DNA from 3 places in the Halovibrio sp. HP20-59 genome. Region 2 is predicted to be linked to each of the others. Evidence: predicted binding sites of a transcription regulator. Region 2 holds the regulator's gene; each other region holds the start of a gene.

Region 1 (10,431 bases), on a different contig from region 2:
GACTGGATCAGCTATGTGACGAAATGCGCCGCTATCAGGCCAAAAAAGGTGAATTACAGAAGCTGGCTGACCGTTTTGCCGCTTGGCTAAGCCCGCTAGCCCTAGTGCTAGCGATGATAACGCTGCCCGTTGCGCTGCTATTTGGGCTGGGCTGGGAGGAAGCCTTTGTGCGCGCACTTTCGGTGTTAGTGGTTGCTTGCCCCTGCGCCGTGGGGCTTGCGGTGCCGCTGGCAAGTCTTGCCGGTAGCGGCCAGGCCATGCAGCAGGGTGTTGCGCTACGCGACCCGGCAGCGCTCGAAACCCTGGCACACATTCGCTCGGTAGCGTTGGATAAAACCGGCACCTTAACCACTGGCAGCCATACGGTGCTGCACTGGCAGGCACGGGAAGGCGTTGATGAGTACACCTTGCAGCGCAAGCTCAGGGCCGCTGTTGCTGGCAGCGAACACCCTTTGGCACAAGCGTTAGCGCGTTGGTCGAACCGTCAAGACAATCATCACCCTGAGAAATGCCTGCAGGTTAACGACACCCCAGGGGAAGGCCGCCGCGTGCAACTTAACAGCGGTGAGTGGCTGATAGTCGGTAGCGCTAGTTGGCTAACCAAACAGCAGGTTGTGCTGCCAGACCAAGAGGAAGACACAACGCTGGCCTTTGCTTCTCAAGTGATGGTGGCTGATGGTACAGGCTGGTTAGCCACGCTCTACCTTACTGATCAACCGGTGGAAGACGCTGAAAAAAGTGTGAAACATCTGCTAGATGCAGGGTATGTGGTGGCAATGATCAGCGGTGATCGGCAGGGGGCAGTTAGTTGGTTAGGTGAGCAGATAGGCCTTGCCCGTGAAGCTTGCTATGCTCAGCGCTCGCCTGAATCCAAAGCGCGGCTTTTGCAAGGGTTGCCATCGCCAACGCTCTACGTGGGGGATGGCTTAAACGATACCTTGAGTTTGGCCGCGGCCGATGTGGGCATCGCACCACTGAGTGCCAGCGAAGCTGCCCGGGAGGGTGCTTCCGCACAGCTAATGACGCCGGGGATCGGTGGTGTCGTGAAACTGCTCAGCATTGCTAAACGTGCGCGGCGCATCATGGTTCAGAATCTGCTCTTTTCGGCGCTCTACAACACCCTGGCTCTCGGGCTTGTGGTGCTGATGGCGATCCCCCCGCTAGTGGCGGTGCTCGCCATGGCGGCAAGCTCGCTGACGGTAACCCTTAACGCTGCACGGCTGGCATGGGCAGAACCGGATGAAAATGACTAAATAGTATAGCCGAGCGCCTGTTTAAGCTGCTCGGCGTGTGTAGCCACCCAGCGCGGGTCAATCGCTCCCCAATCTCGTATCTGGTAGCGGCCAATGTTGTGGCGCTCGCCGTCATCTTTCGTAAAGACACACTCAATATCCAGCTCGGCAAGGGAGGCGATCGTATCCTGGGCGGTGCGCCGCGGCATGCCGGTGGCCTCGATGAGTGCGGGCACGCTGGCAACGCCTTGTTCGATCAAATGGGCGACGTATAAACGGCGGTAAAAACTCGATTTGGTTTTGCTTATAGCAGGCATTCGGCTTCCTTTGCAGCTGATTTATGCGCGTGCTGCTTAGCTTAAATGAATAAATCCTGCTGCGCTCGTGGTGGGCGAAAATCCCGGGTGTTCAAACCCTGCTCGGTACGCTCCTGCATGTTCCACTGGCGGCTTGCGCGGGCAAAGCGTTGGGCAATTAAATCGGCAAATACCCCTTCACCGCGAAAGCGCTTACCAAACTTGGCATCGTACGCTTTACCGCCACGGCACTGACGCATTAGGCTCATTACTTTCGCAGCGCGCTCCGGGTAGTGGGCTTCTAACCACGCTTCAAACAGCGGCGCCACTTCATAGGGCAAACGCAGCAGCATCCAGGCGGCGGTTCTCGCCCCTGCACGGCTGGCGGCTTCCAAGAGTTTTTCGATTTCATGATCAGTTAACCCCGGAATAACCGGCGAAATCAGTGCACCCACTGGAATACCCGCGGTATTCAGTTCACGAATCGCCCGCAAGCGCGCCTGAGGCGATGCCGCCCGTGGCTCTAAGGTACGTTTCAAATTGGCATCCAGGCTGGTCAAACTGACAAACACGCGCACCAGCCGGTGTTCGGCCATCTCCGCCAGGAGTTCCAAATCGCGCAGCACTAAGGTGCTTTTAGTCACCAGCGTTACCGGATGGCGACACTCCAGGAGCAGCTCCAGCAAGCGGCGGGTGGTCTGGTAGGTGGCCTCTAGCGGCTGATAGCAGTCGGTGTTGCCGGAAAGGTTGATCGGGCGGCACACGTAATTAGGGTGGCACAGCTCTTCGGTTAACCGCTCTACCAATCCACTGCGGGCAATCAGTTTGGTTTCAAAATCCAGCCCTGGCGATAAGTCCCAGTAGGCATGTGAGGGTCGGGCATAGCAGTAGACGCAGCCATGCTCACAGCCACGATAAGGGTTCAGCGAGCGATCAAAAGGTAAGTCCGGCGAGCGATTCCACGACAAAGCACTTTTGCTTACCTCCTCACGCACTTCGGTGGCGATGGTCGTCTTCGCCTCCTCCCGCCACCAGCCGTCATCTTCCGCCACACTACGGGTAGGCGCAAAACGGTTGTGAGGGTCGTAAGTTGCCCCGCGACCCTTGCGCACGGCTGAAACACTAGACGTTTGATCGGGCGTCGCCATTTGCCACCTCTGACTTGTATAAAAATAAATGGTTATATATACAGTATATGGCGTTTGTTTAAAGGCGCAAGGCAGGCCCGCTTAAGCAAGCCTTTGTGAATATCGTCGTTACCGATTTGCTGGCGCTTATTATGGATGAGGTGGGAGGATGATGATTATTTTGTCTCTTTTAAGATACGGTGCTATTCTGTCTTCAGGGTGTAATTCAAGAGGTGCTCATGCCAGAGATTGATGCTCTGCTAGGGCTTTCATTTTGTATGTATTTTTTTGATAACAAGCAGCACAAGCTTCCCCATGTACACGTGAAATATGGTGGCTATGAATTGATAATCGCTATTGAGTCAAGTAAGTGCTTAGAGGGATATTTGCCCAGTAAGCAACGTAAGCGGGCTGAAAACCACATTGCCGAGCATCGTGAGCAGCTAATGCATATGTGGCAGAAAGCAGTAAATGGTGAAAATCCAGGCAAGTTAGGTGACGTATGTTAAAGATCATTGATGTGGATTTGGTTGGGCCATATAAGCTTGAACTGGTTTTTAGCGATGGTTTTCATGGCGTTGCTGATCTATCAGACTATTTTAGCAAGGCACCCTTTTCAGCAATTAAAGACTTCCAAAAGTTCTCACTAACCGCGGATGGGGCGCTCAACTGGCGTGGCAACGAGCTTTCTGCGAGCACCCTACGTGCAGTGACAAAAGGCGTGCAAAAAACAGCAGCTCTTAGCTTCAACGTGCAGGAAATGGAGGATGTCATTAAGCAAGCTTCTTGGGACTCTATGCAGGAAGGGCGCCCCGACATTCTGCAGGCTGCCATTCGCTCTTATGTGGAGCAGTTTGGGCATAGCCAAGTCATTGCCAAAGCAGGTATCAAAAGCCGTACCAGCGCCTATCGTTCCCTAAAGCCACAAACGACACCCAATTTCGCCACTTTAGTTCAGTTGGGACATGCGGTTATTGAGCTAGCGAAAGAAAGTGCAAATGAGCGTTCTGAAATCCCCTGTAAAGCGGTGATAATTCGATGATCAAGCTAGAAAAACTGAATACTTCGGATACCGCTGAGGTGGGCAATATCACAGTGCGCGATGATCAAGAAAAGTTTGTGGGAACCGCTAAGGGGTTTCTCGCTGATAAAAATGAGGCTACCCATCTATATTTGATTAAACACAATGATCAGCTGATAGGGTGCTTCAAAATCGATATAGCCTACGCTGATGAATATGATTTTTGCACTGAAGGTAGCATAGGCCTACGCACGTTTCTCATTGACGCCAAGCAACAGGGCAGAGGACTCGGGACGTCGGCGGTAAAAGCGCTGTTTCCCTATCTAAAAGAAAACTATGCGAACTACCCTCGACTCTATCTAACCGTGAACTGTAAGAACCCAGCGGCATACACCTGTTACCAGAAGGCGGGCTTTCATGAGACAGGTGAGCACTACTTGGGTGGGGCTGCGGGGCCTCAACATATTATGTATTGGGACATCCAATGATATGACCGTTCATCCCGGCGGTAGTGAATCTGTTCTGGCTATTTGGCAGGCTTTAACAATCGGTTGCACTATGACTATTTTTCCTCCGCTTTGGGGCTCCAACCTGACGGATGAGTCGGGCGTAAGCTATCGAAAAGGACAGTATGAGCGCTGTGAATAAGGCGGATCACCTGAGGATGAGCTATGGAGATTGATGAAGAGAAAATAGACGAGGCCGTACTAGCTTTGCTGTATCTGACTTTGCATGATGGCGGTCGGGCTTGGAAATCCTTTGACTGGGATGCCATGAATAGGCTTCACGAAAAAGGGTTCATTGAGAACCCCGTTGGAAAGGCAAAGTCTATCCTGTTCACTGAGGATGGCCTGAAAGAGTCAGAGCGTCTATTTCAAAAACTATTCAGTAAGGGCGCTTGAAATTATGTGCTGGCCTTTGTTTGCTGAGGCAGCAATAAACAGGCTATGCCTCAGATGAAAAGCAGGCGCTTAGCGAAGCAGCTGCACTGGCAGTGATGTTATGAGTCGTTAATCCGTTTCTACTAATTAAATGCCAATCGACATTCAATGCATTTAAGCCCATTACCCTATAGCCATTGCCTGGGGTATTGTTGCCCAGAAATAAATCGATGATACACGTAGCCGAAACCCACCGTCAGTATGGCCCCGGACGCTACAGGTGTGATTAAGAAGTGCCAGCTCTCACCCGCCAGCATAATCAATAAAGGGTTAGCTCCAGCAGGCGGATGGATGGTATTGGTAAGCATCATAGCTACTATCGATAACCCAACCGCCAGACCTAGCGTCCATTCATGCACACCAAAAAAATGCGCCACAATAAGGCCTAAAGATGCTGTTATTAAGTGACCCGCAACAACATTGCGTGGTTGTGCTAATGGGCTGGTGGGTAATCCAAACAGTATTACCATGGTTGCGCCGAATGGCGCCATTAACCATAAAGCTTCGCTGTGTGAACTTATAAAGCTAAGTGCCGTTATGCAGCCGGTAGCACCTATGCCTGCTAGAAGAGCTGTCTTTTGTTGAACAGGGAAAATCTGCGCAATCTTCATGAAGCAACCTCATGGTAAAAGCTGGAGTAGTGGAGACCGATCTGTCTACCCTGATCATGGTAGACAGATCGGTCTCCAGGCGTCAATATGTTCTAGACAAAATCAATGTGAGGTTTCAGCGTGGAGAGAAGAGAGCAGTTGGTCTCGGTCGCCTTTGGACTATTTTACCGTTATGGGGTGCATGCTATTGGCATCAACCGAGTCATCGCTGACTCAGGCGTGGCAAAGAAAACGCTCTACACTTATTTTTCCAGTAAAGAAGCCTTGGTTGCTGCGACGGTGGATTATCGTGATTCTCAGTTTTTTTCTTGGATCGAAGGACGAACCCAGCGTGCATCTGATGGTCAGGGCGCGATTTATGCTTTGTTCGATGCGCTTGATGATTGGTTTAATGAGAGGGAAAAGCTGATACATGCTTTCCATGGTTGTTATTTCATCAATGTGAGTGCTGAATTCAGCGATTTAAGCCATCCCATTCACCAACAATGCGCTAGCCACAAAAGAGCAATGCTTGGTTTGATAAGACTATATGTTTCGCGGTTATTCTCGGATGACAAAACGGTGACTATGCTGTCGGAAGCCATAGCAGTTTTAAAAGAAGGAGCGACCATCCAGGCCCATGTTATGGGAGATTTGAAAGCAGCTGTAAAAGCTAAGGTCATCGTTACAGAGTTGTTGACAACTAGACTAGGGCATTAGTCCGGACTAGTGATAGATAGTTGACTCACAACGTCTACTCCATTCCATAGCGATATACTTACTGATTTTGCTGAATAAGAAACGCAATCCCATGACAACGGCACAGGATGAACAGAGGAGCATGAAGCCTAACGTCCCCTTAGCTAGGCTTGGCTATGCGGGATGTGCCTGCTTGCTGCCCGAGGTGCAGACCATTTTGGCTGGCATCGCAGTCTGCGGCCAGGAATCTAAAAACGCCTTGGCTTCATAAAGCCAAAGCGTTCCTTTTCTATTGATTTACCAACCTATCCGTTCAACGCTTCTTGCGTGATGGCTTTTTCTCGGCATTGGCCGGCGTGCTTTCCTCTTCGCCGTTGCCACCGTTGGGGAAGTGAGCACGCACCAGCTCCAGCAGGCCTTGAGTGGAGGTGTCGAAGTCAGCGGCGTTGGTGTCGATGCGTTCGCTGATCTCACCGGCGATGCGCTTGCCGAGCTGTACGCCCCACTGGTCAAAGGAGTTGATGTTCCAGATTACCCCTTGCACGAATACCTTGTGCTCGTAGAGCGCAATCAGCGCGCCCAGGTTTTTTGGCGTTAGCTCATCCAGCAGTAGGGTGCTTGAAGGGCGGTTGCCGGGGCAACTGTAGGGGTCGTGCTGGCTTAGCTCTTTGCTATCGCCTTGGCTGCCTTCCATAAAGGCGTTGGCTTGGGCGAGCATATTGGTCAGTAGGGCGAAGTGGTGGTCTTCCACGCCGGGCTCGGGCTTGAGCGAGGCGATAAAGTCGATGGGCACGTAGCGGGTGCCCTGGTGCAGTAGCTGGAAGAAGGCGTGCTGGCCATTGGAGCCGGTTTGCCCCCATACAATCGGGCCGGTTTTGTAGTTCACCGGGTGGCCGAAAATATCCACCGACTTACCGTTTGACTCCATATCCAGCTGCTGCAAAAACGAAGGCAGTTGGTTCAGCGCCTGGTCGTAAGGCACGATGGCTTGGGTCTCAGCGCCAATAAAGTTGATGTACCAAATACCAATCAGTGCCATCAGCACGGGCATGTTTTGCGAGAAGGGCGCGTTGATGAAATGGTTATCCATCTCATGAGCGCCTTCCAGCAGCTCAATAAAGCCTTCGAAGCCAATCGAAAGCGCAATCGGCAGCCCGATGGACGACCACATGGAGTAGCGTCCACCCACCCAGGCCCAGAACTCGAATACGTTCTCTTCACGAATGCCGAACTCCATGGCCGCTTTGCGGTTGGTAGAGGCGGCAATAAAGTGCGCGCCCACATCGGCGTCTTCGCCAGCGTTCTCCAGGAACCAGCGCCGCGCGGTTTTGGCGTTTAGCAGTGTCTCCTGTGTAGAGAAGGTCTTGGTAGAGACGATAAACAGCGTAGTGGCTGGGTCAAGGCGCGAGAGCACCTTCTGAATATGAGTGCCGTCCACGTTGGAGACGAAGTGGAAGTGCAGCTCCGGGTGGCGGTATTTGAGCAGCGCACGCACCGCCATGTTGGGGCCAAGATCCGAGCCGCCAATGCCGATATTGACCACATCTTTAATGCGTTTGCCGCTGTAGCCTTTCCATTCACCGCTGCGCACCGCTTCCGAGAACAGCTTGATCTGCTCGCGGGTGCGGGTGATCTCCGGCATGACATCTTCGCCGTCCACATAGACTGGCTCATCGCCTAAGTGGCGCAGCGCCGTGTGCAGCACCGGGCGGTTTTCCGTCACGTTGATAATATCGCCGGAGAACATCTGTGCCCGGCGCTGTACAAGTGCGGAGTGGTCGGCTAGCTCAATCAGCTTGGTAAGCACTTCATCGGAGACGTGGTGCTTGGAGTAGTCAAGAAACAGACCGCCCACCCGTAAGCTCATTTTCTCAAAGCGCTGCGGGTCATTGGTGAAGTAGTCACGAATGCGGTCGTTGGCGGTTTTGTCGCGCAGGCGGTCAAGCGCCTGCCAAGTAACACTACGCGTGAGCTGAAACATAGGGCGATCCGTTTGTTATAAATGAGTTGGATGATCAAAAAGTAGGCTATGTAAAAATACTACATAAATAATGACAAAGAGTAGAGGGTACCGATGATGTGAAAAGGGATTAATTGCGGAAAGCGACGTATTTAAAAACGATATGTTTAAAAAACGACCCATTTAAAAGGGCAGGCTTGTTCACCTGCCCTAGTTCTTGCGAAAAGTCTTCTTGCGAAAAGCCTTCTTGCGAAAAGCCGTTAAGCAGCAACGGCTACCTGGGCTGCACCACGCTTGATAAACGCATAGCCTAAACCCGTCACCAATGAGCCAGCGACAATAGCGCCAAGGTAGAGTAGCGCCGGAGTAATGGCGTTGGGAATCAGCAGGACAAAGATGCCGCCGTGAGGCGCCATGAGCTGCGCACCGACCAGCATTGATAGGGCACCAGTGAGTGCGCCGCCCACCATACAGACTGGGATCACGCGAAGCGGGTCTTTGGCGGCGAAAGGTATTGCGCCTTCACTGATAAAGCAAAAGCCCAGTACAAAAGAGGCTTTGCCCGCTTCGCGCTCCGGTGCCGAGAACTTGTTGCTGGCGACAAAGCTGGCAATGCCCATACCAATGGCAGGCACCATCCCCGCTGCCATAATCGCCGCCATAGGGCCGTAGGTTTCTGAAGCCAGCAGTCCCACGCCGAAGGTGTAGGCGGCTTTGTTGACCGGGCCACCCAGATCGAAGCACATCATCGCCCCCAGCAGAATGCCTAGCAGCACCGCGTTGGTGGAGCCCATGGATTCCAAAAAGCTGGTCAGCGCATTAAGCAGCGCTGCGACCGGTTCGCCAATCACGTAGATCATGGTCAGGCCGGTAACCAAGCTGGCAACCAGTGGAATGATCAGGATTGGTTTGAGCGACTCAATGCTAGAGGGCAGTTTGACATAGCGGGTCACCGCTAGGGCCACGTAACCGGCTAAGAAGCCCGCCAAAATACCGCCGATAAAGCCGGAGCCGATATTGGCCGCCAGCATGCCGCCAATCATACCCGGTGCGATGCCGGGACGGTCGGCGATGGAATAGGCGATATAGCCTGCCAGCACTGGAATCATCAGCGCAAAGGCGGTGCCGCCACCGATCTGCATTAACGCCGCGGCCAGTGTGCCTTCCTGCTCAAAAGCTTCAATGCCAAACACAAAGGAGAGCGCAATCAGCAGGCCGCCCGCCACGACCATCGGCAGCATAAAGGAAACGCCGGTGAGCAGGTGCTTGTAAACGCCTTTCTCTTTAACGCTCTTATTCGCGGTACCTGCATTGCTACTGCCGCTCTCAATGGCGGCCTCGCTGAGTGCGGCTTCAAGTGTGGGGCGCGGCTTTTTCAGCGCGTTGCCGGTAGAGGTGCGGTAGATGCGTTTGCCTGCAAACCGCGACGGATCAACATCGATATCGCAGGCCAGTACGACGACGTCGGCCTCGGCAATCTCTTCTTCAGTTAGCTGAGACTGGGCACCTACCGAGCCTTGGGTTTCCACGCGAATGGCGTGGCCCATGGCTTTGCCCGCTTCCGCTAGCGCTTCAGCGGCCATAAAAGTGTGGGCCACGCCGGTGGGGCAGGCGGTGACGGCGACAATTTTCTTACCACCCGGCTTGCTGGCGGGGACGTCGGTGGGCGTGGCAGTAGGCGGAGTGTAGATAGGTGCTTCACGCTTGGCCTGAGCCAGAAAGCCGCTTGGATCCGGAAGAGCGCTGGCGATGGGCGCCTGGAAGAGCCGTTTGCCCTCAAAGCGTTCTGGGGCAGGTACGTGATCAGCGGCAACCACAATCAAATCGGCGTTGTCGATCTGCTCGGCAGTCGCGGCTTGCAGCGGCGCTATTTCAGCGTGCATTTCCACATGCACGGACCAGCCTTGGCGCTGGGCGGCTTGCTCTAGCCGCTTAGCCGCGAGGAAGGTTGTCGCCATGCCGCTGGGGCAGGCGGTAATCAGAATAATGTTCATAGCGTGGCTCCCTCGGTGATGGTGTCGTCAAGACGCCGTATCCGGGTGTGTTGTTGGAGTGAGTCGAAATCGGCAGCGTGGGGGTTGCCCACGCCAACGTGGCGCACGGCCTCGGCCGAGAGTGCAGTGGCAAAGCGCAGGGTTTGTTCGGCTTCTTGCTGGCCGTTCTGGTGAGTCAGCAGCCCGTGGAGCATGCCCGCAACAAAGGTATCGCCGGCGCAAACGGTATTCGTCGCGGTAACCTTGGGGGGAGTGGCGTGCCAGGCACCTTGAGCGTTAACCCATAGCACCCCTTCGGCACCGGCTGAAATAAGCGCATGGGCGATGCCGCTTTTATGCAGCCGTTTGGCCGCATTCAAACGCGCATCAGAAGAAGACATCTCCTCGCCCGCCCACTCCGCCAGTTCGTTTTCATTAGGCTTAACACCGGCAGGGTGAGCCGCTATCGCGGCATTGAGCGCTGGGCCGCTGGTATCTACCCAAAGCGGCACGCCGCTAGCGTTTAAATGGCTTAACAGCGCGCTGAAATCAATCAGTGACAACCCAGGGGGCAGGCTGCCCGCCACGACGA
Region 2 (10,431 bases):
TCATTATTGAGCAAGAACCCACCGGCTAAGCCCGTACCACCATCGGACATAATACGCGAGCCAAACCCCTGCTCAATCGTAGTCGTCATGGCCACCGCGTTGCCATCCGCATCAATAATGCTGATATGGCTCGTCCCGTACTCGGGTTGCTCGGGCTGAGAGGCCCAACTAACCGCTAGCTCGCCTGGATTACCCGGTTCTGCACTGTCGCCCATGCTCATCTTTTCTATTAGCTCACTGCGCTTTTGAAGATAGCTGGGAGCCAGCATTGATGACCAGTCGCCACCCGGCGCTTCGACGAAATCGGGGTCGGCGATATAGCGGCCGCGGTCGGCAAAGGCTAGGCGCGATGCCTCTAGGAACTGGTGTAACCAACCGCTGCTTGGAGCACCATCGTCTAAAGGAGCCTCTAGCAGTGGCTGCTGATCAAGCAGGCCCAAAATCTGCATCACGGTGAGATGGCCCGACGAAGGCGGCGGAAAACCGCACACTTCCCACTGCTGCCAGGGCGTGCACAGGGGTTCGCGCTCAAGCGCTTCGTAACTATTTATATCCTCAAGCGTCAATTCACCGGGGCGCTCCGGGTGGTTCTGAACGCGTTCTGCGATGTCTTCCGCGACATCGCCTTCATACAGAGCAGCGCTGCCTTGTGCTGCCACGCGACGAAAAATATCTGCCAGGGCTGGGTTCTTGAGCGTTTCACCTACGGCGACAGGCTCCCCCTCCGCATCGTAATAAAGCTGACTCGCCAGTGAGTCTTGGCGCAGGTATTCATCGTTCGCCAGGCTCGTATGCAAGCGATTGCTAACAGCAAAGCCCTCCTCGGCCAGCGTAATCGCCGGCGTAAACAGCGCGTCCCAGGACAACTCACCGTGCTCGGCGTGAGCTTTTTCCAGCATACGTAATGTGCCTGGCACCCCCACCGAAAGGCCACTAACCACGGCTTCGTTAAACGCTAATGGCTCGCCATCGGCTAAAAAAAGCTCACCGTTGACGCTTTGCGGCGCCGTTTCACGGCCATCGTAGGCGCGCACGTTAGACCCATCGTAATGCATCAAAAAAGCGCCGCCACCGATACCACTTGACTGAGGCTCTACCAGGTTAAGCACCATCTGCACCGCAACGGTTGCATCAATAGCGTTCCCACCGGCTTTAAGCACTTGATATCCCGCATCCGTCGCTAACGGGTTGGCCGCAGCAACGGCGAATGACTCAGCCTCCCAACCGGGCTTCTCTTCGTAGCCAGACTCGCTCTCGGGGGAGATTGAGGGTGTTTCATAGCTAAACCCCCAGCTATATAACGGCGCTACCAGCAGAGCGGGCAACATGAACCTAACCGATTTTGCTGACATTTCAGCGTTCTCCACGACAAATTAAAAAACCACTCAACAAAGAATAGCCTATAAAAACGACGACGCCCGGCACAATGGCCGGGCGTAAATAATGGCTTGGCTTAACGCAGTTACTCGATTTTTTGCCCCGCCAACATAAACCAGGTTTCCAGTACCGCATCTGGGTTGAGTGATACCGAGTCGATACCTTGTTCCATTAGCCATTTTGCTAAATCTGGGTGGTCTGACGGCCCCTGGCCACAGATACCCACGTATTTGCCTTTTGCCTTGCACGCCTGAATCGCCATGGCGAGGAGCTTTTTAACCGCCCCGTTACGCTCGTCAAACAGGTGCGCCACAATACCCGAGTCACGATCCAACCCTAGCGTTAGCTGGGTCAGGTCGTTTGAGCCGATCGAGAAACCGTCAAAGTACTCAAGGAACTCATCGGCCAGCAGGGCGTTCGCCGGCAGTTCGCACATCATGATGACCTTTAGGCCTGGAGGGCCGCCCCGCGGCAAACCGTTAGCCGCTAGCAGCTCAACCACCTCACGCGCTTCCTCGGTGGTACGAACAAAGGGCACCATAACTTCAACGTTATCGAAGCCCATTTCTTCGCGCACCCGCTTCAGCGCCCGGCATTCAAGCTCAAAGCAGGGCCGGAATGCCTCTGAAATGTAGCGCGATGCACCACGGAAACCGAGCATGGGGTTCTCTTCACCTGGCTCGTAAAGCTTGCCGCCAATCAGGTTTTCGTATTCATTAGACTTAAAGTCTGACAGCCGCACGATCACCCGCTGGGGGTGGAACGCCGCGGCTAGCGTAGAGATCCCTTCGACCAATTTGTCGACGTAGAAACTCACTGGATCGGCATAGCCGGCGGTGCGCAAATCGATAATCTGCTGTAAATCCACCGGCAGCGTGTCGTACTCCAACAGTGCTTTGGGGTGGACGCCAATCATGCGGTTAATAATGAACTCTAGACGCGCCAGCCCAACGCCTGCATGGGGCAAGCTGGCAAAGCCGAATGCGCGGTCGGGATTACCCACATTCATCATGATTTTAAAGGGAATTTCCGGCATGGCATCAACACTGGAGACTTTGCAGTCAAAGTCCAACAGCCCTGCGTAGACATTACCGGTATCACCCTCCGCACAGGAGACGGTGACATCGATTCCTTCTTGCAGTTGGGTTGTGGCATCGCCACAGCCCACCACCGCGGGAATCCCTAACTCACGGGCGATAATGGCGGCATGGCAAGTACGCCCGCCTCGGTTAGTCACAATGGCCGAGGCGCGCTTCATGATCGGCTCCCAATCGGGGTCAGTCATATCAGTGACCAAAATATCGCCATCATGTATTTTGTCCATATCATCCGGACTCAGCACGACTTTGACAGTACCCCGACCAATGCGCTGACCAATCGCGCGACCAGTGATTAGCGTGCGACCTTTTTCACGCAGCTGGAAACGCTCAAGCTTGCCGCCTTCCTGTTGGGAAACCACAGTTTCAGGGCGCGCCTGAACGATATACAACTCACCATCGTCGCCATCCAAGGCCCATTCGATATCCATGGGCCGCTGGTAATGCTGCTCAATGGTCATTGCTTGGCGCGCAAGATCCATCACTTGCTGATCATTCAGGCAGAAACGGCTTCTGTCGCTATGCGGCACGTCGATAGTTTCCACCGATTTACCCGCGCTGGCATCCTCACCGTACACCATTTTGATCAGTTTAGACCCCAAGTTGCGGCGCAGCACCGCCGGGCGGCCTGCGGCTAACGTCGGTTTATGCACATAGAACTCATCCGGATTCACCGCGCCCTGTACCACGGTTTCACCCAAGCCCCAGGAGGCGGTAACGAAAACCGCATCGCGAAAACCAGACTCGGTATCCAAGGTAAACATAACGCCCGAAGCACCGATCTCCGAGCGGACCATTTTCTGAACACCGGCTGATAAGGCGACATTTTCGTGGGCATAGCCACGATGCACGCGGTAAGAGATCGCGCGGTCATTAAACAGCGAGGCAAACACTTCATGCACCGCACGCTTGATATTGTCAAAACCCTCGATATTAAGGAAAGTCTCCTGCTGGCCAGCAAAAGAAGCATCGGGTAAATCTTCGGCGGTAGCCGAACTGCGCACGGCCACTTTTAATTGCGGGTGTTGCTCTTGCAACTGGCCGTAAGCATCGCGCAGGGCTGCTTCAAAGGTGGGGGGCAGCGGTGTATCGATAATCCATTGGCGAATATTACGACCGGCTTCAGCCAAGGCCTTAACATCGTCGACATCTAAGCGGGCTAGCGTCGCGTTGATGCGTTCGTTTAATCCTTCGTGGGAGAGAAATTCGCGGTACGCATGGGCCGTGGTGGCAAAGCCACCGGGCACGGTCACGCCAACACCCGACAGGTTGGAAATCATTTCCCCTAGCGAGGCGTTTTTACCCCCCACGCGTTCGACGTCTGCCATGCCCAGCTGATCGAACCACAGAATGTACTCTTCCACGTAACCCCCTCGCTCTTAGAAATCGACACGATCACTGATATGGGCATTAAGACCATGGACCATGGATTATTAACTGGGACACACTAGCACCGCGCCAATGTATTCGCCATTGGTCTAACAGCGAAGAGAATGGAGGATTTTTACAACAAACGCCCTTTTTCGGCCCGTTATGTAGTCGGCCGCAATAGCCAACGTCTGAGGCGCAGAAAAGTTGTGCTAATAAACCGCACGGGACACAATAGTTGGACTATTCACCAGTGGATTTCGTTATGAAGCGTACGGCGTTTTTTATTTCTGATGGCACCGGTATTACGGCGGAAAGCTTAGGTCGAAGCCTACTGGCCCAGTTCAGCGACGTTGAAATCGATATGCTGACCAAGCCTTATATCGATACGCTGGATAAAGCCCAAGCATTAGCTGAAATCATCGAAGCGACGGCGAATCGCGACGGACATCGGCCGATCATTATCGACACTATTGTCGACCAGCAAATTCGCAACGTTATCCGTCAGGCGTCGGGCTTCAAAGTTGATATTTTCTCGACCTTCCTGGAGCCGTTGGAACAAGAATTGGATACCCACTCGTCGTATAGCGTGGGGCGGACTCACTCGATTGGCAGTGACGATGTGTACATGGATCGTATCCATTCGGTGCACTTCGCGCTGGATAACGACGACGGCGCACGTACTCATCAATACGATAAAGCCGATATCATCCTGGTCGGCGTTTCGCGCTGTGGCAAAACGCCAACCTCACTGTATTTAGCTCTGCAATTCGGCATTCGAGCAGCCAACTACCCGTTGACTGAGGATGATTTAGATGAAGACGGCATGCTAAAGCTACCCAAGGCCCTAGCGCCGCATCGCCACAAGCTGTTTGGCTTGACCATTGATGCACGTCGTTTAGCCGCTATTCGTAACGAACGGCGCCCCAACAGTCGCTATAGCTCAATGGACCAGTGCCTGCAGGAGGTCGAACAAGCAGAGTCACTTTACCGCACTATGCATATCCCGTTTATTGATGCGACGCGCTTCTCTGTGGAAGAAATTTCCACACGCATGATTGCCGAAACCGGGCTAGCCAGGCGTTTTTCTCCCCGCTAGCCCTGAAGTTGCTGGGTTACATTACATACCCTTGGGGGCAAAAATACCCGGTGCATTGCGCCAGTAGCCTTTGTAGTCCATGCCAAAGCCAAACACATAGCGGTCAGCAACTTCTAGACTGCAGTAGTCGGCTTTAAGACCCGGCACTGCTTTGCGACTGTGCTGCTTATCCACCAGCACCGCTGTGGTAACGCTGGCAGCTTGGGCTTCTTTACAGTAAGCCAAAATGGCCGCTAGCGTTGCCCCTTCATCCAGGATGTCATCGACAATGACCACGTGGCGGCCAGCCATCGGCACCTCTGGTGAGACGCGCCAAAACAGCTCGCCTCCTCGCAGCTCGTTGCGGTAACGCGTCGCGTGTAAATAATCCACTTCCAGCGGAAAGCCCAATCGGGTGAGCAGATGCCCGGTGGTAATCAACCCTCCGTTCATCACGCAGTAAAAAACCGGCAGTTTATCGCCTAAATCATGGGTGATGGCTTCCGCCATGCGATCAAGCGCCCGCTCTACCTCCTGCTGAGAAATTAGGCAGTCGGCGTTATCCATTAACTCGCGCATTGAGTCTAATGACGCTAATGTTTGCTTATCCAACGTTGACATCTACCAACTCCACGGCGGGTTAAAAGCCTTAATAATCTTGGCTCATCTCAATTTAGGTGGCGTATTTCATTAGCGATTTGGCTTTGGGTTATTCGCCAACGCTTCAAGCTTAGCGTGGGCGCGACGCCAACGACCGAGCGCGCTCAGCGCATCCAAGTCGGGCCGGGCACGGCCATAGCGTAATTTAGCCGGACGCTTAGTGCTGATCCCCTGGCATGCGTCCATCACGTCAAGCGCGGCTTTTCGATCATTACATACCAGCAGCATATCGCAGCCAGCAGCTAAGGCAGCGCGAGCGCGCTCCCTGGGCTCACCGGCCTCATGAGCGCCAGCCATACTTAAGTCGTCAGAAAACACACAACCCTTAAACCCTAGCGACTCACGTAACATCCCCAACCAGCTAGGTGAGAACCCCGCGGGTCGCGAGTCAAAGGCGCTGTAAATAACATGGGCCGGCATGACGCCTTCCAATTGTCCGGCTAAGTGGGCAAAAGGCACAAGATCGTGCTTTTTAATCACCTCTAGCGATCGGTCATCTACCGGCATTGAAACGTGAGAGTCGGCAGCCACTCCACCATGGCCTGGGAAATGTTTGCCCACTGCAGCCATACCCGCATCGTGAAGGCCGTCAATAAAAGCGCTACCCAGCTTGGCCACATGCTGTGGGTCGCTGCTAAAACTGCGGTCGCCAATAACGCTGGATAGGCCACTTTCCACATCCAACACCGGAGCAAAACTTAAATCCAGCCCGCAGGCGGCCATCTCCATTCCCAGCAGCCAGCCAGCGTCTTTTGCCAGTGCCAGGCCATCGTCAGGGTTAGCGCGATAACTCTCACCGATACGCGCCATTGGCGGAAGACGCGTTAAGCCCTCTTTAATGCGCTGAACACGCCCGCCTTCTTGGTCTACCGCCAACAATAGATCAGCACGTACACGGCGAATGTCGCTACACAACTTGCGTACCTGATAGCCATTTTCGACATTGCGGGCAAACAAAATCACCCCGCCTACCGTGGGTTCAAGCAGCAAGCGTTTTTCTGCAGCCGTCAATTTGGGGCCTTCTAGGTCAAGCATGACCGGGCCTAACGGTTGAGTCATCGTGATAGGTCCAAGCAAAGGGAGGAAGATTCTAGACGATCGTCCAGCAGTGTCAAAAACTGATTAATCAAAGCTCTGCCGACCGCCGTGCAACCAAACGGAGGTACCGGGCAACGCTAACGCAAAGATAGTTAACAGATCACTGTTTCGTAAACGGATACAGCCATGAGAGGCAGCTACCCCCATGGGTTGATCAGGCGGTGTGCCATGAAGGTAAATATAGCGCCGCTGAGAATCAACCTGACCTCCCCGGTTGACGCTCTTTTCCAGCCCGCACAGCCACAGGATGCGGGTCAAAATCCAATCGCGCTCAGGGTGAGCCTCGGCTAATGCGGCGTTAAACACTTCGCCCGTCCAGCGTCGGCCACGAAACACCGCGTTTTCCGGCAAACCGTGACCAATTGCAGCGCGCACATAGTGCCAACCGTGGGGAGTCTTGCCGCTGCCATTGAGTTCCCCAACCCCTGCTGAACCTGAAGATATTGGACATTCATAGCGCACTGTAACGCCCTGCCAGCAGCGTAGCTGTTGTTGGGCAGTGTCTATTTCCAACCAAATATTTTCAGTGGGAGGGAGTTCAGCTAGCCTGGGCGTTCGCATGATTTCCTTCTTCTATTGAGAGCGGTAACGGCGCATTCATGGCGGCCACTACGACTGGGCGCAGCCGCCTGACTAAATCTCGCACGCTAACCTGTTCGTGATAATCCTTTTCGGCAATATCACGCAGTGCATCAAGCCCCGACAAGGTAAAAATCACCGTGCCTAACATAAAGTGTAGTCGCCAAAAGCGTTCTACGTCGGGTAGGTCGGGTGTGGCTTTGCGCACCAGTTCGGTGAAGCGCGTAAACACGCCGCCATATTCTTGTTGAATATGGCGCCTTAAATGCCCCTGAGCCTGACTGTAGGCTAACCCCAGCAGACGCATGAATACTTTTAGGCTATTGCGCTCGGCGGGCACTGCCAGAACGGTGGTCGCCATGGTTTCAAGCAGGGTTTCTAAAGGGATAACGCGCCCGGCATGCTGGGTTTCAAGGTCGTCAAGCGCGGTGTGAAAACGTTGGGTAAAGGGGTCTAGATAACGTGAAAAAACAGCCTGAATGAGCGCTTTCTTTGAACCAAAATGATAATTCACAGCGGCTAAGTTAACGCGCGCTTTGCTGGTAATGTTGCGCAACGAGGTTTCTGCAAAACCGCGCTCAGCAAACAGCACTTCAGCGGTATCGAGAATACGTATCACTGTATCAGATTGAGCCATTGCGCTCTCCGGGGGAAACAGGTGTTTAAAACGTTTCAAAATACTAATCTATAACGTTGGTTGGCTCAACGCTTGATTTGTTAGCAAAATAATTGGCTATACATTAGCAAATGAACAGTTTCAAACGATTAGTCGAATCATTCAGAGATCGAAATTTGGCCATCAATAGTGCATATACTGGATAGAGGAACATACTGTATACTTAACCACTTATCGACTAAGTTGCCATTTTTCTTGTTATCGTTTATTCACTTTTCTGGAGTCTGGTATGTCGCGTCCGCTAACCGCTCGCCAACAGCACGTATTTGATTTTATTGTTAAAACCATGGGTGAATTTGGCTACCCGCCGACACGGGCTGAGATTGCCATGGCGCTGGGTTTCCGCTCGCCCAATGCCGCCGAGGAGCACCTGCGCGCGCTGGAGCGTAAGGGCGTTATTCGTATTATCCGCAACACATCACGCGGCATTCGTTTGCCCAACCAAGAACCACAGGAAACTCTGGATACCGCTGCCAGCAGCGTACCCGCCAACCTTGAGGCGCCGTCTCATACTGGACTCCCGGTGATTGGCGAAGTGGCGGCAGGAAGCCCCATTTTGGCCGCTGAGCATATTGATCGCTACTGCCCTTTGCCAGCCGAGTACTTCACCCCAAAAGCCGACTACCTGCTGCGTGTGCGGGGTTTATCCATGAAGGATATCGGCATTTTAGAAGGTGACTTGCTGGCGGTTCACCGCACGGAACGAGTACGCGACGGACAAATCGTTGTGGCCCGCTTAGACGATGAAGTCACCGTTAAACGCTTCAAACGCCAGGGGCACCAGGTGACATTGTATGCGGAAAACCCCGAATTCGATCCGATCAAAATCGACCTTCGCTCACAGTCGCTTGATATCGAGGGTGTCGGCGTAGGAGTTATTCGCGGCGGCAATGGCCAGGCGTTGGGCTGAGCCGCAGACGGCAGCGCCTGGCGCTTGCTCCAATGCTATTGCGAGTCGATATAGCGGTGGTCATTAAAGGTGGCCACCCAGTCCGGATGGTAAACTAACAAAATGCTCAACAGCATGCCGGTAATAAACGCTTCTGAGGGCATTAGTAACGGTAAAAAGCGCGCATATTCCTGGGCCAGATAGATCGCTTCAGGATCAGTCCCTGCGACGATAATCAACAGCACCGCCGCCAGCCCTCCTCCCAGCGTTGCCAGCGCTGCACCGAAAAAACCACAGGCGAATAGAAACACCATCAAATTATCCGGCAGGCGGCGATCTACCAGCCGCCATACAACGCCAATCACAGCAGCAGGGACAATGCCCGTTACCAGCACGTTGGCCCCCAGCAATATCCATTCGTTGCGACCAATCACCACCATGGCCACATTAATCAACAGATTACTCACCAGGGCTAACGGCACCTTAAAGACCAAAGTCATCAACACGGTGAAAACAAGATGCAACGTTAGCCAGTCGACCGCCTGAGCGCGTAACTGCCACATCAAGACCACCGCCAGTGTGGCACCTAACCAGCGGTGTTGAAGCGCTGTATCTTCAATCAATACCTGCCAAGGCCGCCGCCAAAGCACCCATGTCATGACCACTAATGAGAATAGCGACGTCAGTAGCAGCGCCCAGGGCGCCAACACGCTTTGCGCAAATGACATGGCGGCCTCTCTGATTTAAGAGCGTTAGCTGAAAACAACCGTTTTATTGCCGTGAACCAGTACGCGATCTTGCAAATGCCAGCGCAAGCCCCGAGCCAGAACAGCTTTTTCGACATCACGCCCAAAGCGCACTAAATCGGTAGGCGTATGACAGTGGCTAACGCGATGGATATCCTGCTCAATGATCGGCCCAGCGTCGAGCTCCTCGGTCACGTAGTGGCAAGTAGCTCCGATCAGTTTAACGCCGCGCTGATAGGCCTGATGATAGGGCTTGGCGCCAGCAAATGAGGGCAAAAAGCTGTGGTGAATATTGATCACCTTACCCGCATAACGCGCGCATAGTTCGGGCGGTAGAATTTGCATATAGCGCGCCAGCACAACGCAATCGGCGCGCGCGTTATCGATTTCAGCCTGCACCTGGGCAAACGACGCCTGCTTATCGTTGGGGTTAACCGGCACATGGTGGTAAGGAATGCCGTACCACTCGGTGAGCGAGCGCATATCATCATGGTTGGAGATAACACCGACAATATCGCAGTCCAACTCGCCAGCCTGCCAGCGGTAAAGCAAATCGACCAGGCAGTGCGACTCACGAGACACCATAAGCACCACACGCCGGCGCGATTGGGTATCTACCAGCGCCCACTGCATATTGAACTCGCTGGCCACGGGCTCAAACGCAGCACGCAGCTCCTCTACCGACATGCCTACCGAATCCGCTAAAATTTCATAGCGCATAAAAAAGCAGCCGGTTTCTAAATCAGAATGTTGGCTTGCTTCGGTAATGGAGCCGCCCTGCTGGGCAATAAAACTCGATACGCTGGCAACAATGCCCACCCGGTCAGGGCAGGACACGACTAAACGATAATAATGCGACATGT
Region 3 (10,431 bases), on a different contig from region 2:
GAATGTCGGTTTTCAGCACTTCCTGAATCGCCTTGATAGCGTAGTCGCAGGGCGCCGGGTCGCCGGGGCCGTTGGCTAAAAACACACCATCGGGATTCATCGCCAGCACCTCAGCAGCAGGTGTTTGCGCGGGCACGACCGTCAAGCGGCAGCCGCGCGCGGCTAGCATGCGCAAAATGTTAAATTTCACGCCGTAGTCATACGCCACCACATGGTAAGGGCGCTCGCTTTTAGAAGCATCAGCGTAGCCTGCACCCAGTACCCACTCGCCTTCCGACCACTCGTAGGACTCTTTGCACGACACTTCTTTGGCCAGATCCATACCTTTCAGGCCAGGGAATGCCTTGGCGGCTTCCAGCGCCCGCGTGACCGCGTCGTCCCCTTCTGCATCGGCACCCGCTAAAATTGCCCCTTTTTGCGCCCCTTTGTCGCGCAAAATACGCGTAAGGCGGCGGGTATCGATATCGGCAATCCCGAGCACGTTCTGGCTTTTCAGGTAGTCCGACAGCGATTGCTCAGAGCGAAAGCTACTGGCCATGAGTGGCAGATCACGAATCACCAAGCCCGCCGCGGCAATTGAGGCGGATTCCACGTCTTCGCCGTTAACGCCGGTATTGCCGATATGGGGATAGGTCAGGGTCACGATTTGGCGGGCATAGGAAGGGTCGGTGAGGATTTCTTGATAGCCGGTCATGGCCGTATTGAACACCACTTCACCGCTTGTTAGTCCGTCCGCGCCAATCGCGGTGCCATGGAACACGCTGCCATCTTCCAGAGCCAATATGGCGGGTTTGCTCAATGCGGGGTTATTCAAAACAAGATTCTCCCATGCTGGTGGGAGCCTGTGGGGCGCAGGCTCAGCAATTTTTTCATCGTTCACGGCGCATCGTGATAAAACTTTTATCATCAAAATAAGGGCCGTAAAAAAGCGGGACGAAGCCGATAAAAAGAATCGGTTTCATCCCGCTTGTTGTTTGATGCCCTTCAGAGCCGCTTAGCTTATTAACTTAATAACAGCAAACTCAGGGGGCAGGCTTTGGGGCTGACCAACGCAACAAGCGCGCCTTTTAAGATGCCACCCGGCCAAAATTTTTGGAATGTTACAGGAATTTTTGGCCGAAGACTACCCCTTGATGGCAGGGTTGCTCTAGCGCCCTGCTCAAGTAGTGACAGACAAGCTCTTACGCTAGTCCCAATACATCCTGCATGTCGTAACGGCCGTTATCTTTGTCAGCGACCCAGCGCGCAGCGCGTACGGCACCTTTGGCAAAGGTCATGCGGCTGGAAGCCTTGTGAATGATTTCGATGCGCTCGCCTTCGGTGGCAAACATCACCGTGTGCTCGCCGACGATATCCCCCGCACGAACGGTGGCAAAGCCGATTTCTTTGTCAGTGCGCGGGCCGCACTGGCCAACACGCTCAAATACGCCGTGATCTTTCAAGTTACGCCCCAGGCTGTCGGCAATCACTTCGCCCATTTTGATTGCCGTACCGGAAGGCGCATCGACCTTGTGACGATGATGGGACTCTATGACTTCAATATCGTAACCTTCATCACCCAGCGCTTTGGCAGCGGTTTCGAGCAGCTTCAGGGTCAAATTAACCCCGACGCTCATGTTAGGCGCAAACACCATCGCCACCTTATCGCGGTAGCTATCAAGTTGGTTGAGCTCGTCGTCACTCATCCCGGTAGTGCCAATCACAATGCGCTTACCGTGCTGCGCACAAAAGGCCAGATTCGCCAGAGTGACCTGCGGGGCAGTGAAATCAATCAGCACATCAAAGTCGTCAACAATCGCTTCGAGTGAATCGACCGCAACGACACCACGCTTACCTACACCGGCAAGCTCGCCGATATCAGCACCGGCCAATGAACTACCTGGCTCCACGATCCCACCGGCTAGCGTCGCCTCAGCTGCTTGCTCGACAGCATTGACTAACGTGCGGCCCATACGACCAGCCACCCCCACAATCGCAATTCGGGTCATGCGAACTCCTGTGCTCTGCGCTTGGCGCCAAAAATAGACGAATCAATAACTGCTGCGATTATAGCAGACGCGCCGAGGCATTCGGTGCCCTGCTCTTTTTTACGAAGAGGCTTTGCTTAGCTCTCTTAAACAACTTAGCTCTCTCAAAACATTAGTCCTCCCAGACAATTTAGTTCTCCCAAACAACTATCAGCTCTTCATCACCCGCCATGCGAATCAAGTGGCGCTCAATCACGCCTTCGAGCTCATCTAAATGCCCCTCTTCTAGGGTTTCGATGGCAACCACCAACATATCGGGCGCAACGCTCATTAAACAAGCGCCCGTCGGAAAGGTGATTTTGGTTTGCTGGTCAGTTTGCTCAACTTCCAGCTTATGCGCCCAGTGTTTGCTTAGACGATTAATCAAACGCTCGGCAGAAGGCGTAACAACTTCAGCACGGGATAACGGCATAATGACTCTCCAACAACGTAAGCACTTGCTAACTGTAAAAGGCGACAACGATAGCAGGCCGCGAACTCCAACACGTGCTACCAGCCACCATGGCGATAGTGCGTAAGGCAACGTAACAAGCCTAGCAGGTAGCTTATAAAACACCGCAAGACGGTAATGCCACCCAAACGATAATCAGTTACAATAGCAACTCGGTCGCCATGCTGTCATCGGCAACCTTAGCGGTGGGCAACGCCAGCTTGTCAGCGCCGCACAAGCGCTGGTGCAAGAGCCCGATATATTGATGCTGGATGAACCTACTTCAGCGCTCGATCTCAATCGTCAGATCAATCTGCTGACCGTGCTGCGCCGTCTGGCCGACGAGCGCAATATGCTGATTCTGGTGGCTTTGCATGATCTTGGCCACGCGCTACGTTTTACCGACGCCTCAATGGTGCTCGAAAACGGACGCCTGATCGCCTGCGGCCCCACGGCGGAAGTGATTACCCCTGCGCTCCTGCGCCAGGTGTATAAAGTCACCGCTCGCATTGAGTCGTGCTCGAAGGGGCGGCCTCAGCTTATTGTCGAAGAGGCCGTTTAAGCCGTCGCCCTTCCATGGCCGCTAGCGCTACCCCGCTTAACATCAGCGGTAGCGCTAGCAAAAACCCACTGGAAACGGGAATGCCAAACAGCACCCAATCAGCGAGTACCGGCCATACCAAGGCAATATATTCGAAAGGCGCCAAACGCGACGCCTCAGCGTAGCGTAAGGCGAGCGTCATCGCGATATGCGCAGCACCGCCAAACAACCCCGATAACACTAAAAGTGCAAACTCCACTTGGGTAAGCGCCGCCCAACCCAGCGGAAGCGTTGCCAGCCCGGCCAACGCAGCCACCAGGATAAAGTAGAAGGCGATTGAGGCCGCCGTTTCTGTTCGCGAAATCCGCCTGACAGTGAGTAGCGCCCCGGCAGTTAACAGCGCACTCAGCGCTCCTAGCGCGTATCCGACAGCTTGGCCGTTACTCGAACTGGCATTAAGCCCGGGTAAAATCAGCACTGCGACCCCGGCAAGCGCCAGCACCACGCCGCCCGCGCGATTAAGCGAGAAGCGCTCCCCCAGAAGCAGCACGCCCCCCAGCGCCATAAAGACCGGCGTCAACTGGGCGAGCAGGGTTGCCTCGGCGACGGGCAATAGCGCCACCGCGGCAAAAGAGGCAAACATCGCCGCCGCCCCCAACCCAGAACGTAGCACGTGCCCCAGCGGGCGGCGCGTGGCCAGCCCCCTGGGGAACTCTCGCCGCAGCAGAAGGAAAACGACAATCGGCAGTAGCGCAAACAGCGAGCGGAAAAACACCGACTGCCCTACCGGGACTTCGTCACTCACGGCTTTAATGCACACCAGCATGCCTGTAAACAGTGCACCGGACAGTACGCGTAGCCAGATGCCTAAGCCAAGCCGTTCGTCGCTACCCACCATTACGTCTTATTCCCTTATAAAAAAATAACCCCTTACAGAGCAAGGGGTTATTGTCAACTTACAGGTAACAGAGTACCACTGAAAGCATCCTTTAAAGCGCTATATTACGACTTTATGTCTTCAAAGAAGCTCTTCACGCTATCGAAGAAACCGGTTTTCTTCGGCGAGTGGCTGTGGCTGTTGCTACCGTCGAAGCTCTCTTGCAGCTGGCGCAGTAGGTCGCGCTGCTCGTCGTTAAGCTTCACCGGTGTTTCCACGACTACTTTGCATAGCAGATCACCCGGCATGCCGCCGCGCACAGGCTTCACGCCTTTGCCACGCAGACGGAACAGCTTACCGGTTTGGGTTTCCGGCGGAATTTTCAACTTCACACGGCCATCGAGTGTCGGCACTTCAAGTTCACCACCCAGCGCTGCATCAACAAAATTGATCGGCACTTCGCACTGCAGGTGCCTACCGTCGCGCTCAAAGATGTGGTGCGGCTTAATAGCCACCTGCACATAAAGATCACCGGGCGGGCCACCGTTAACGCCGCTTTCACCTTCAGCGTTCAGGCGGATACGGTCGCCGGTATCCACACCGGGCGGAATCTTAACGGAAAGCGTCCGCGTTTCACGCACACGCCCATCGCCGTTGCACTTGTGACACGGCACCTTGATTTGTACGCCGGTACCGTGGCAAGTGGGGCAAGTCTGCTGCACCGCAAAAAAGCCTTGCTGCATGCGCACTTGACCGTGGCCGTGACACGTAGGGCAGCCTTCTTTTGTGGTACCGGGCTCAGCACCATCACCATCGCAACGGTCACACTCGATATGCCTCGGCACGCGGATGTCTACCGTAGTACCTGAAACGGCGCTTTCTAAATCCAGCTCTAGGTTATAGCGCAAGTCAGACCCGCGCGCTGGCGAATTAGGCCCACGACGGCGACCGCCGCCTCCGCCAAAGATATCGCCAAACACATCGCCGAAAATGTCGCTGAAGTCGCCAGCACCGGCGCCACCGAAACCACCACCGCCGCCGCCACCTTGGCCATCAACGCCGGCATGACCAAACTGGTCATAGGCAGCGCGCTTTTCGCCGTCGCTCAGCACTTCATAGGCTTCGGACACTTCGCGGAATTTTTCCGCCGAGGTTTTATCGTCCGGGTTTCGGTCAGGGTGGAATTTTTGCGCCAGACGGCGATAGGCCTTTTTGATCTCTTTCTGATCGGCCCCTTTTTCGACACCCAGGACTTCGTAATAATCGCGTTTGGACATAGGCCCTACGCCTCCTGGTTAGCTACGCATTCAACTTTAGGCGTCTCGGCTGCGGAAACAGCAACGCGGGAGTTAGCTCCCGCGTCACCACTTTCCTTGGCAGAAAGAGGTTAATTACTGCTTTTTCTGATCGTCGTTAACTTCTTCGTACTCGGCGTCAACCACGTCATCTTCCGGCTTGGAGCTTGTGCTCTCAGCGCCTTCACCGCCCTCTTGCTGAGCTGCTTCGGCTTGCTCGGCATACATTTTCTGAGCTAGCTGACCAGAGGCTTCGGTTAGCGTATCCAGTTTCTTCTGGATCTCATCGGCATCGTCACTTTTCACTGCTTCTTCCAGCTCGGTGATGGCCGTTTCAATCGACTGCTTTTCGTCGTCAGTGGCTTTATCGCCCGCTTCTTCTAGCGTTTTGCGCGTGGCGTGAATCATGCCATCGGCTTGGTTACGCAGCTGAACCAGCGTTTCGAACTTTTTGTCCTCTTCAGCGTGAGCTTCAGCATCGCGCACCATCTGCTCGACTTCTTCCTCTGACAAGCCGCTAGACGCCTTAATGACAATCGACTGCTCTTTGCCAGTGGCCTTGTCTTTCGCCGAAACGTTCAAGATACCGTTGGCATCCAAATCGAAGGCGACTTCAATCTGCGGCACGCCGCGCGGTGCGGGCGGAATGTCGGCGAGATCAAAACGACCCAGCGACTTGTTCTGCGACACTTGCTTACGCTCACCCTGTACGGCGTGGATGGTCACCGCCGTTTGGTTGTCATCCGCGGTTGAGAAGGTTTGGGTCTTCTTGGTCGGGATGGTGGTGTTCTTTTCGATCAGCGGCGTCATCACGCCACCCAGGGTTTCGATGCCCAAGGTGAGCGGGGTCACGTCGAGCAACAGTACGTCTTTAACGTCGCCGCCAAGTACGCCGCCCTGAATCGCAGCACCAACGGCTACCGCTTCGTCCGGGTTAACATCTTTGCGCGCTTCTTTACCGAAGAAGTCTGCGGCATTCTTCTGCACCATCGGCATGCGTGTCTGACCACCGACCAGGATCACTTCGTCGATTTCAGACGCGGACAGGCCAGCGTCTTTCAGTGCCACTTTGCACGGCTCAAGCGAGCGTTGGATCAGGTCTTCAACCAGCGATTCCAACTTGGCACGGGTCACTTTCACGTTCAGGTGTTTCGGGCCGGTGTTATCGGCTGTGATATAAGGCAGATTAACATCGGTCTGTTGGGCGCTTGATAGCTCGATCTTGGCTTTCTCAGCGGCTTCTTTCAGGCGCTGCATGGCCAAGTTGTCACCCGACAGGTCAATGCCGCTGTCAGACTTGAACTGGTCAACCAGATAGTTGATCAACGCCAGATCGAAATCTTCACCGCCCAGGAAGGTGTCACCGTTAGTGGCCAACACTTCAAACTGGGTTTCGCCATCAACATCGGCAATTTCGATGATAGAGATATCGAAGGTACCGCCACCTAGGTCATAAACCGCGATGGTTTTGTCGCCGCGGGTTTTATCCATGCCGTAGGCCAGTGCAGCAGCGGTCGGCTCGTTGATAATACGTTTAACTTCAAGCCCCGCGATGCGACCGGCGTCTTTGGTGGCCTGACGCTGGCTGTCGTTGAAGTAAGCCGGCACGGTAATAACGGCGTCGGTCACTTCTTCGCCGAGGTAGTCTTCGGCGGTCTTTTTCATTTTCTTCAGCACTTCCGCACTCACCTGCGGCGGCGCCATCTTCTTGCCTTTTACTTCTACCCAGGCATCGCCGTTGTCGGCTTCGGTGATTTTGTACGGCACCATTTTAATGTCTTTCTGGACAACGTCGTCTTTAAAACGACGGCCGATTAGACGCTTGATGGCGTACAGGGTGTTTTCGGGATTGGTTACCGCTTGACGCTTGGCCGCCTGGCCTACCAACGTTTCACCATCATCGGTGTAAGCGATGATGGAAGGCGTGGTACGGCCGCCTTCAGCGTTTTCAATAACCTTAGCGCTGTCTCCATCGAGCACGGCCACACAAGAGTTAGTGGTGCCCAGATCGATACCAATAATACGTCCCATAGCAAATACCTCGAATTCGGTTGTTACAAAACTGAAAATTTAGCTTTTAAAGCTTTTTGCGGGATGTCCCGCAGGGTTACCCCTTATTTGGGGGCCGCTGCTAGCTTTTCAAGGCTTTTTTCACACCTTGTGCGCCATTGGCTTAACTGGCTTTCTGACTCACCACCACCATGGCCGGGCGCACCAAGCGTCCATTGAGCAAGTAACCTTTCTGCATCACTTCCATGACGGTGTTTGGCTCCAGGTCCGGATTCGGCACCATGGTCATCGCCTCGTGCACTTGAGGGTCAAACGGCTCGCCGTGGGGCTCAATGCTTTCAACCCCAAACTTATTGAGGACATCCAGCTGCATCTTCAAGGTCATGGAGACACCTTCACGATGAATTTCTGAGGCGCCTTCTTGCATGGTCTCAAGCGCTTTTTCCAAGCTATCCACCACTGGCAACAGCTCTTTGACAAATTTTTCCAAGGCAAACTTGCGCGCTTTTTCAGCGTCTTGTTCAGCACGGCGGCGCACGTTTTGCGCTTCAGCAGCGGCGCGCAATGCCTGATCTTTGGCTTCAGCCAAGCTTTGCTCCAATTCTTCGACCTTTTCAGCCAGCACTTCCGCTTCGGGATTGCCTACGCTGCCTTCTAACGACTCTTCGTCATTGATCAAGCCTTCTAACTCACCTTCTGCCAAGCGCTCTTCTGCGGCTTGCTCAGCCGCCTGCTCGGCGCCATCCGCTTCTTGCTCTTGGCGAGCCAGCTCGTCATCCAACGGAGTTTGCGGTTCTTTTGCCATGTTGTGCTCCTAAAAAGATAAGGCGCTGCCACACCGGGCGACGCACAAAAAATAAGGCTTTAGCTAACTATCCACGCTATATGGGGGCCATAAATGTCATCTCAAGAGGGCGCATTGAAGTGAGTTATTAACTACTGTATAAAACAACAACTATTGGATAAGTATCCAGCTTCTGTGCCGTACCGCCTCAGGAGGCGCCATGCTCACTCAGCTCGCTATTCAAGATTTCGCCATCGTCGATCATTTAGAACTCGACTTGACCGGTGGTATGACCGCGATTACCGGGGAGACCGGGGCAGGAAAATCTATCCTGCTAGGCGCCCTTGGGCTATGTCTGGGCGAACGCGCAGATGCCGGCAGCGTACGCCACGGCCGCGAACGCACGCACCTCTCCGCACGCTTCGACATCCAGCACCTGCCTGCCGCCGCCAAATGGTTAGCGGCTCGCGACCTCCCTGCAGAAGAGTGCTTGCTGCGCCGAGTCGTCACCGCCAACGGCCGCTCCAAAGCGTGGATTAACGGCCACCCGGCGACCATTTCAGATCTCAAGTCACTCGGCGAACAGCTGATTCAGGTCCATGGGCAACATGCCCATCACGCTTTAATGCGCGAAGAGACCCATCTAACATTGCTTGACGATTACGCCGGGCTTGGCGATACCGCGACGCAATTAGCCGAGACATTTCGCGAGTGGCGCAATGCGCGCCGTCAATTGAAGAAGCTGAGCGAAGCGGGCAGCGAAGTAGAAGCCAAGCGTCAGCTGTTGCGCTACCAGGTTGAAGAGCTTGACCAGCTCGGTTTGGCAGAAGGCGAACTGACCACGCTGGAAGAAGAACAGCATACCCTTGCCCATGCCGAAGAGACGCTACGCGAAACCCAGTTTGCCGCCGACTGCTGCGCTGGCGATGAGGGTGGCGCGCTTTCGTTACTCAACCAAGCGTTCGCCCACCTAAGCGCCCTGCCGGGTAGCGACAAGGGCACTCTAGCCAATACGCTCGCCATGTTGAGCGATGCGCGTATCCAAGTCGAAGAGGCCTCCAGCGAGCTTAACCGCCTCGCGAGCACCACCGAATTAGACCCAGAGAGGCTGGCCTGGGTGGAAGAGCGCATGACCGATGTGCACCGGATTTCTCGCAAGCACCATGTTGCTCCTGAAGAGCTCTGCGCTCTGCATGCCAATTTACAGCGGGAAGTCGCGCAACTCGAAGAGGGAGGCAACGACCTTGAGGCACTTGGCGCCCAAGTGGTCGAGTACCGCGAGCGCTACCGCCAAGCCGCTAAGAAACTCAGCGATAAACGCCAAAAAGCCGCGCTACGCCTGGGCAAAGAGGTACAGCAGCAGCTGGGCTATTTGGCCATGGGCAAAGCGCGCTTTGAAGTGGAAGTGACCGCGAAAGACGCGCCTTCTCCTGAAGGGCTTGATCGCGTGCAGTTTTTGATTAGCGCCAACCCCGGGCAACCCGCACGCCCGCTGACCAAAGTCGCCTCTGGGGGTGAATTATCGCGGATTAGCCTGGCGATCCAAGTCGTCGCGGCAACGCATTCGACGGTGCCCAGCTTGGTGTTTGACGAAGTGGACGTCGGCATCTCAGGTGCCACCGCCGAAATAGTCGGGCAGCTCCTGCGCAAGCTGGGCGAAAACGGCCAAGTCATGACCGTAACCCACCTGCCCCAGGTGGCGGCACAGGCGCACCAGCACTTACATATCGAGAAACAGGCGAAACGCGATACCACCCTGACGCAAATGGCACTACTCGATGAACAAGGCCGCGTCAGCGAGCTAGCGCGCATGCTGGGCGGTGTAACGCTTTCGGACCAAACGCTCGCCCACGCGCGCGAGATGCTGCACGCTAGCCAACGCCCACCGCACTGACGGGAGCGCCTCTCAGCGCTTGCAGACCGCTATACGTACAACAAAAAAGTTATGCTTAGAAACAACAAAAACGCTCCTGACTACTCAGCCAATTTCACCGGCAGTGAAATCAACTAGGTAGTGCAGGAGCGCTTACTGTTGCGACCCACGATGTTTACTTTCTATTCGTAGGCCCGCTGTCTTGCCGGGTTACGTCAGACCCACGCGGGCGGACGTAAAGCACCAAGGCATGATCCACTAGTTCGTAGCCATGCTCTTCAGCGATTTCTTGCTGACGACGTTCAATGATTTCATCGACAAACTCAATGATTTCGCCGCTTTCAAGGCACACCATGTGGTCATGGTGATCCTCTTGGGTCATCTCAAATACCGCATGACCACCGTCAAAATTATGACGTATGACCAAGCCTGCTGACTCGAACTGAGTCAGTACGCGGTAGACAGTCGCTAGACCAACATCTTCGCCAGCGTCAATCAGTGTTTTATACACTTCTTCAGCGCTAAGGTGGTGTTGGCCCGAAACATTTTCGAGAATCTGCAGTATCTTGACGCGCGGCAGGGTCACTTTTAGAC

Evidence for each region. The regulator LexA, encoded in region 2, represses DNA repair genes until DNA is damaged. The targets are predictions, from matches to a motif close to TACTGTNTANNTANACAGTA.
Region 1: the regulator LexA is predicted to act here: its motif matches at 2,703-2,722, upstream of RZA33_RS15685 (PA0069 family radical SAM protein).
Region 3: the regulator LexA is predicted to act here: its motif matches at 8,118-8,137, upstream of recN (DNA repair protein RecN).

The regions. Positions count from the first base shown of each region.
Region 1 is NZ_JAWJUW020000016.1:19,272-29,702, reverse strand. It holds gene RZA33_RS15695 (cation-translocating P-type ATPase) at 1-1,253, shown strand, start outside; gene RZA33_RS15690 (winged helix-turn-helix domain-containing protein) at 1,250-1,549, opposite strand; gene RZA33_RS15685 (PA0069 family radical SAM protein) at 1,591-2,676, opposite strand; gene RZA33_RS15680 (DUF4160 domain-containing protein) at 2,895-3,164, shown strand; gene RZA33_RS15675 (DUF2442 domain-containing protein) at 3,158-3,697, shown strand; gene RZA33_RS15670 (GNAT family protein) at 3,694-4,164, shown strand; gene RZA33_RS15665 (DUF6429 family protein) at 4,348-4,578, shown strand; gene RZA33_RS15660 (HPP family protein) at 4,746-5,228, opposite strand; gene RZA33_RS15655 (TetR/AcrR family transcriptional regulator) at 5,349-5,927, shown strand; gene pgi (glucose-6-phosphate isomerase) at 6,220-7,887, opposite strand; gene RZA33_RS15645 (PTS fructose-like transporter subunit IIB) at 8,127-9,860, opposite strand; gene pfkB (1-phosphofructokinase) at 9,857-10,431, opposite strand, start outside.
Region 2 is NZ_JAWJUW020000020.1:32,541-42,971, forward strand. It holds gene ggt (gamma-glutamyltransferase) at 1-1,352, opposite strand, end outside; gene ppsA (phosphoenolpyruvate synthase) at 1,463-3,838, opposite strand; gene RZA33_RS16990 (pyruvate, water dikinase regulatory protein) at 4,108-4,941, shown strand; gene RZA33_RS16995 (hypoxanthine-guanine phosphoribosyltransferase) at 4,963-5,541, opposite strand; gene nagZ (beta-N-acetylhexosaminidase) at 5,611-6,639, opposite strand; gene RZA33_RS17005 (L,D-transpeptidase) at 6,703-7,239, opposite strand; gene RZA33_RS17010 (TetR/AcrR family transcriptional regulator) at 7,217-7,894, opposite strand; gene lexA (transcriptional repressor LexA) at 8,163-8,843, shown strand; gene RZA33_RS17020 (energy-coupling factor ABC transporter permease) at 8,879-9,550, opposite strand; gene purU (formyltetrahydrofolate deformylase) at 9,575-10,429, opposite strand.
Region 3 is NZ_JAWJUW020000018.1:5,067-15,497, reverse strand. It holds gene carA (glutamine-hydrolyzing carbamoyl-phosphate synthase small subunit) at 1-799, opposite strand, end outside; gene dapB (4-hydroxy-tetrahydrodipicolinate reductase) at 1,182-1,988, opposite strand; gene RZA33_RS16355 (DUF2218 domain-containing protein) at 2,158-2,439, opposite strand; gene RZA33_RS16350 (ABC transporter ATP-binding protein) at 2,648-3,019, shown strand; gene RZA33_RS16345 (DMT family transporter) at 2,997-3,896, opposite strand; gene dnaJ (molecular chaperone DnaJ) at 4,001-5,152, opposite strand; gene dnaK (molecular chaperone DnaK) at 5,267-7,201, opposite strand; gene grpE (nucleotide exchange factor GrpE) at 7,344-7,985, opposite strand; gene recN (DNA repair protein RecN) at 8,185-9,858, shown strand; gene fur (ferric iron uptake transcriptional regulator) at 10,013-10,431, opposite strand, start outside.